Regions from separate parts of the Streptomyces sp. NPDC001204 genome, predicted to be linked through region 3. Evidence: predicted binding sites of a transcription regulator. Region 3 holds the regulator's gene; each other region holds the start of a gene.
What was found. The regulator HspR, encoded in region 3, represses chaperone genes until heat shock. The targets are predictions, from matches to a motif close to TTGAGNNNNNNNNNCTCAA.
Positions count from the first base shown of each region.

Region 1: the regulator HspR is predicted to act here: its motif matches at 1,004-1,022, upstream of lon (endopeptidase La).
Region 2: the regulator HspR is predicted to act here: its motif matches at 1,512-1,530, upstream of dnaK (molecular chaperone DnaK).

Region 1 covers NZ_JBSFJL010000001.1:155,070-157,329, forward strand. Annotated here, with positions in the region: gene lon (endopeptidase La) at 1-981, opposite strand, end outside; gene ACWC91_RS00720 (rhomboid-like protein) at 1,189-2,085, opposite strand.
Region 2 covers NZ_JBSFJL010000015.1:168,787-171,046, forward strand. Annotated here, with positions in the region: gene dnaK (molecular chaperone DnaK) at 1-1,469, opposite strand, end outside; gene ACWC91_RS21790 (OsmC family protein) at 1,622-2,047, opposite strand; gene ACWC91_RS21795 (tetratricopeptide repeat protein) at 2,210-2,260, shown strand, end outside.
Region 3 covers NZ_JBSFJL010000026.1:110,814-113,073, forward strand. Annotated here, with positions in the region: gene ACWC91_RS29690 (sugar ABC transporter substrate-binding protein) at 1-303, opposite strand, end outside; gene ACWC91_RS29695 (hypothetical protein) at 622-957, shown strand; gene ACWC91_RS29700 (heat shock protein transcriptional repressor HspR) at 965-1,414, opposite strand; gene dnaJ (molecular chaperone DnaJ) at 1,420-2,260, opposite strand, start outside.

The sequences.
Region 1 (2,260 bases), on a different contig from region 3:
GTCCAGGACCGCCTTGGCACCCTGGATGTCGTAGGCGGAAGCGCTGTCATCGGTTCGCTCGTTCCACGGCATGTCGAGGATCGTGTCGAGCCAGGTGCGGATCCAGGAGCCCTCGGGGGAGGCGTCGGAGGCGCGCTCCAGCTTGTCGACCTCCTTGAGCGCGGCTTCCCGGACCTTCTCGGGCAGGTCGGCGGCCTCGACGCGGGCGCGGTAGTCGTCGGACTCCTCGCCGTCGCTCTCGCCGTTCAGCTCGCGCAGTTCCTTGCGGACGGCCTCCAGCTGGCGCCGCAGCAGGAACTCGCGCTGCTGCTTGTCGACGCCCTCCTGGACGTCCTTGGCGATGGACTCCGCCACGTCCTGCTCGGCGAGGTGGTCGCGCAACTGCTGGGTGGCGAGCTTGAGCCGGGCCACCGGGTCGGCGGTCTCCAGCAGCTCGACCTTCTGCTCGGTGGTCAGGAAGGGCGAGTAGCCGGAGTTGTCGGCGAGCGCGGAGACGTCGTCGATGGCCTGCACGCGGTCGACCACCTGCCAGGCGCCGCGCTTGCGCAGCCAGGCCGTGGCGAGCGCCTTGTACTCCTTCACCAGCTCGGCGACCTGGCCGGGCAGAGGTTCGGGCAGGTTCTCCTCGATCCGGGTCCCTTCGACCCACAGCGCCGCGCCGGGACCGGTGGTCCCGGCACCGATCCGCACACGTCCGCGACCGCGGATGAGCGCGCCCGGGTCACCGTCGGCCAGCCGGCCCACCTGCTCGACCGTGCCCAGCACACCGGTTCTGGCGTACGTCCCCTCGACCCTCGGGACCAGCAGCACCCTGGGCTTGCCGGGCTCGTCCCGCGCGGCGGCCTGCGCGGCCTCCACCGCGGCCCGTACCTCGGCGTCGCTCAGGTCCAGCGGAACCACCATTCCGGGCAGCACGACCTCGTCATCGAGTGGCAACACGGGCAGGGTGAGCGGTGTGAAGGCAGTGGACTCAGCAGCCATGATCTCCCCTTCGGCAGTCAAGTTGAGCTATGCCGACTCAATGCACGACGCCGGTCGATTGTTCCCCGGCATCTGTTCGCTCTGAGCGATCGGGCATCCACAACCAGCACACAGGGAGAAAGAAGGGAGAAAGAAGGGAGAAAGAAAAGAGGAGGAGAGAGGGGAGAGGAAGGGGAGAGAGGAGAGGGGCAGGGAGCCAGAAGAGGCTCAGCCCGTCCCCGGCGCGGCACCCGTCTCCGCGAGGCGCACCCGCCGCCAGCGCCGCATCACCGGCCACGTCGCCACACCGAGCCCCACCGCGATCAGATGGCCGCAGCTCGTCATCGGATCGTCGAACGTGGCCAGGTCCTGAACCAGCATGCCCACGAACACGGTGAGCAGGGGCCAGCGCAGCCAGGGCGTGAGCAGGCCGGCCAGGGCGCCGAGACTGGCCGCGACACCGAAGCTGATGCCGTAGTCGAGGCGGTGCGCCGCACTGTCCGGCAGACGGCCCGTGAGCACCGCGAGCCCGATGGGGACCTCGGTGGCGAGGGTGGCCAGCACGTGCCCGAACAGGAACACACCGGCGGTGCGCAGACCGCCTATCCGGCGTTCCAGCGCGGTGAGCACCAGCAGGAAGCACAGGGAGTACGCCGACACGACGCCGCCCGCGATCCACAGCGCACTGGCCGGCAGCACCAGCAGGGGCGCCCGCACCAGGTGGGCGACATCCGTGCTGGAGCTCTGGCGCAGGGCGTCCACCACCGCGGGATCGGCGTACCGGGCGACGAGCGAGGTGACGGCGAGCAGGGCCGCGTACCCGAAGGTGAAGGGGGTGCCCACGGGCGTGGGCAGCAGCCGCCAGGGGCGCGGACCGCGCAGCCCCCGGAGTCCCGCGGCAGACCGCGCCGGGCGGGCCGGTTCCGCGCGCACGCCTTCCGGGACAGTGCCGCGCGCCCGCTGCTGCGGCATCCCGGCCGGCGCCCGCGGCACCTCCACCGGAACGCCGGCCACGACCGCGTCCGCGCCTCTGTCCGCACCGTCGTCCACGACGGCGTCCGGAGGCAGGGGCCCGCCCGAAGGTGCCGGCGGGCCCGAGGGGCCGGCCGTCGCGGTCCGTTCCACGGTGCGGCACTCCTTCCGTCGCGCCCCACACTTCGCATCCCTGGCGCCCCTGTCCATGACTGGCGCCACCCACGCGACAATTCTCAGCAACCTATTAGGTTCCCGGCCACCCCAGCTACCCCGGCTACCCCAACGATCCCAGCGATCCCAGCGATCCCAGCGACCCTGGCCCTCC
Region 2 (2,260 bases), on a different contig from region 3:
CGGTCGATGTCGTCCTTGGGCAGCGCCGATCCGCCGGTCACGGTCATCTTCTGCTCGCGGCCGGTGGCGAGGTCCTTGGCCGAGACGTGCATGATCCCATTGGCGTCGATGTCGAAGGCGACCTCGATCTGCGGCACCCCGCGCGGAGCGGGCGGCAGACCGGTGAGGTCGAAGACGCCGAGCTTCTTGTTGTACGCGGCGATCTCACGTTCGCCCTGGTAGACCTGGATGCCGACCGAGGGCTGGTTGTCGGTGGCGGTGGTGAAGATCTCCGAACGCCGGGTCGGGATCGTGGTGTTGCGCTCGATGAGCTTGGTCATGATGCCGCCCTTGGTCTCGATGCCGAGGGACAGCGGGGTGACGTCGAGGAGGAGGACGTCCTTGACGTCGCCGCGGATCACGCCCGCCTGGAGGGCGGCGCCCACGGCCACCACCTCGTCGGGGTTGACGCCCTTGTGCGGGTCCTTGCCGGTCAGCTCCCGCACCAGGTCGGTCACGGCCGGCATCCGGGTGGAGCCACCGACGAGGATCACGTGGTCGACGGCCGAGAGCTTGATGCCCGCGTCCTTGACGGCCTGGTGGAAGGGCTTGCGGCAGCGCTCCAGCAGATCGGCGGTGAGCTCCTGGAACTGGGCCCGGGTCAGCTTCTCGTCCAGGTGCAGCGGGCCCTCGGCGGAGGCCGTGATGTAGGGCAGGTTGATCGTCGTCTCGGAGGACGACGACAGCTCGATCTTGGCCTTCTCGGCGGCCTCACGCAGCCGCTGCACCGCCATCTTGTCGTTGCCGAGGTCGACGCCGTACTGGCCCTTGAACCGCTTGACCAGGTGCTCGACGACCCGCTGGTCCCAGTCGTCGCCGCCGAGGTGGGTGTCGCCGTTGGTGGCCTTGACCTCGATGACGCCGTCGCCGATCTCCAGCAGGGAGACGTCGAAGGTGCCGCCGCCGAGGTCGAAGACGAGCACGGTCTGCTCCTCGCCCCGGTCCAGGCCGTAGGCGAGCGCGGCGGCCGTCGGCTCGTTGATGATCCTCAGGACCTTCAGCCCCGCGATCTCCCCGGCCTCCTTCGTCGCCTGCCGCTGGGCGTCGTCGAAGTACGCCGGCACGGTGATCACCGCGTCCGTGACGTCCTCGCCGAGGTAGGCCTCCGCGTCCCGCTTCAGCTTCTGCAGGACGCGCGCGGACAGCTCCTGCGCCCGGTAGCGGGTGCCGTCGACGGAGCCCTGATCCGGGAAGCGCCAGTTCGCGTCCCCCATGTGGCGCTTGACCGAGCGTGCGGTGCGCTCCACGTTCGTCACCGCCTGCCGCTTGGCCACCTCGCCGACGAGTACCTCGCCGTTCTTGGCGAACGCCACGACCGACGGCGTGGTGCGCGCGCCCTCGGCGTTGGCGACGACGGTGGGGTCGCCGCCTTCCAGCAGGGCCACCACCGAGTTCGTCGTCCCGAGATCGATCCCGACCGCACGTGCCATCTTCGTCCCCTTCCGGGCGCCTCCTGCTCTCCAGCACAAAACTTGAGTGCGCCGTTGTCAATGCCGCGTACCCGCCGGCTGCCGCTCTACCCGGGAACGCCGGTGCCGCGCCCGGGACGAGGGGCGCGGCACCGTCGGACGTGGGTCTCGCCTCAGGCGAGCTTCGCGTCCAGGGTGATCGTCGTACCGGTCAGGGCCTGGCTGACCGGGCAGTTCTTCTTGGCTTCCTCGGCCGCGGCGACGAACGCGTCGTTGTCGATGCCGGGGACCGTGCCCTCGACGCTGAGGTGAATGCCCGTGATGCCCTCGCCCGGCTGGAAGGTGACGTCCGCCTTCGTCCGCAGGGTGGTGGGCGGGGTGCCGGCGCCGGCGAGGCCGTGCGACAGCGCCATGGAGAAGCAGCTGGAGTGGGCGGCTGCGATCAGCTCCTCGGGACTGGTCTTCCCGTTCGCCTGCTCGGCGCGCGACGGCCAGGACACCGGCTGCTGGCCGATGCCGGAGGAGTCGAAGGTGACGACGCCGTTGCCCTCGAGCAGGTTGCCTTCCCAGACGGTGTGAGCGGTGCGCGTGGTTGCCACGGTTGGTTCCATACCTTTCGCCAGGGTTCCCGTTGCCGGGATTCCGTAACCGCCATCCGATCACATCCGCGCCGCGCACAACCACCGAGCGGGCCGCGACCTGCCGGAGAAGGTGTGTGAATCGCCTGCCGGACGGCGGGGGTAGGCCCTACAGTCCGTTTCATGGTCGAACTCTTCCAAGTCCTCGGGGGAATCGCGGGATTTGGTGGGATC
Region 3 (2,260 bases):
GTCGACCTTGTTGTCGATCATTCGCTGCATCTGGCCGGCCTGCCGGCCCGCGTCCGCGTCCGCGTTGGCGTACTCGACCTTGCCCTGGTTCCGGGTCAGGTCGGCGACCTTCTTCTTGATGATGGGGTAGTCGAACTTCTCGTACCGGGTGTTGGCCGTCTCCGGCAGCAGCAGACCCACCGTCAGGTCGTTGCCCTTGGTCGGGCTCGCGGCGCTGCTGCTCCCCGACCCGCCGAGCGCCCCGCAGGCGGCGAGCGAGAAGGTCAGCGTGGGCGCGGCCACGGCTATGGCGATACGACGCATCGAGGTGCTCACTTCTGGTGCCTTCCGGACGAGGGCGCAGCATTGCAACCCAGGTGACTGAAAAGCCAACGCGAGGGGACCACCGGCGTCAAGCGGAACCACTTAACGAGATGGCAACGCAACGCTCCGCTGTGTCTGTGAAGACCTTGCGGAGTCTTGCGGAATCGCCTCCAAACGCCCTTTACCGGCCCGCCACTCGACGGCCGCCCACCGCCGGGTCGAGATCCGTACAACCAACTCCCGCCACGCGAGTCATGATCACGGGAGGCCCGCTCCGGCGTTCCCGCCACGATCCCCTCCGGCACCCACACCCTGCGCGTGGACTACGCCAACTGGACGAGCGCGACCGACGTCAAGTTCCGTTACACACCCCGGCCTTCGGCGAGCGTCGACAAGGCCGGGCCGCTCGCCCCGGCCGGCCTCACCGTGTCGTACGCCAAGAACTCGGGCCGGGCCGAGACGACATGGACCAGGAACAAGGAGCTGGACCTCGCCGGGTACCGCCTGTACCCGCGCCCCAGGGGAACGGCAGCTGGACGCGTTCACCTGCGCCGGAGCCGCCGGCGGCACGACGAGGGGCCGGGAGGCTGTACGGCCTCCCGGCCCCTCGTCGTCGTTCGTGCCCGCGTGGTGTCGTGCGTCGCCCGCGGCTGAGAGCGGGTCAGTCCGGCTGCTGCCGCTTGGGCCGCCACACCACCAGCGCGCTGGTCTGCTGGACCTCCTGGTAGGGGACCAGGTCCCGGCGGTAGGAGGCGTGGACGGCGGCCTCGCGCTGCCGCATCGCCGCCGCGGCGCCGTCCAGCGCCGCCTGGAGCTCCGCGATCCGGGACTGGAGCGCCGAGACCTGGTTCTCCAGTTCGATGATGCGCTTGATGCCGGCCAGGTTGATGCCCTCGTCCTGCGACAACTGCTGCACCTGGCGGAGCAGTTCGATGTCACGGGCCGAGTAGCGGCGCCCCCGTCCGGCGGTGCGGTCGGGGGACACCAGGCCCAGCCGGTCGTACTGGCGGAGTGTCTGCGGGTGCAGTCCGGACAGCTGGGCGGCCACCGAGATGACGTACACCGGTGTGTCTTCCGTCAGTTCGTACGGGTTGCGACGGCGGCCGTCCATCTCACTCATGCTCCCTTCGCGGCCTCGAACAGCTCGGCCCGCGGGTCCTCGCCCGCGGTGGCCTCGCGATACGCCTGAAGCGCGTCACGAGCCTTCCCCGACAGGTCCTTCGGGACACTCACCTCCACGGTGACCAGGAGGTCGCCGTGGCTGCCGTCCTTGCGGACCGCGCCCTTGCCGCGGGCCCGCATCGTGCGCCCGTTCGGGGTACCCGGGGGCAGCTTCAGCGTCACCGAAGGACCGCCCAGGGTGGGCACGCGGACCTCGCCGCCCAGGGCCGCCTCGGCGAACGTGACCGGCACGGTGACGGTGAGGTTGTCGCCCCGGCGGCCGAAGACCGGGTGCTCCCCGACGTGCACCACCACGTACAGGTCGCCCGCGGGTCCGCCGCGCTCGCCCGGGGCGCCCTTGCCGCGCAGCCGGATCCGCTGGCCGTCGCTGACCCCGGCCGGAATGCGGACCTGCATCGTCCGGGACGACTTGGCCCGCCCGGAACCCATGCAGACCTCACAGGGGTTCTCCGCGATGAGACCGCGGCCCTTGCAGTCCGGGCACGGGTCCGTCAGCGAGAATCCGCCGCCGGAGCCGCGCGCCACCTGTCCGGTGCCGACGCAGGTCGGGCACACCCGCGGTGTGCCGTTCTTGTCGCCGGTGCCCGAACAGGCCTTGCACGGTTGCTGGCTGGACATGCGCAGCGGCACCGTCGCGCCCTCGATGGCCTCCGTGAAACTCAGCGTGACCTCGGACTCGATGTCCTGGCCGCGCCTGGGCTGGGCACGCGTGGTGCCCGTGCCGCCCCGGTTGAACAGGCCCCCGAAGACGTCACCGATTCCGCCGCCGAAGCCG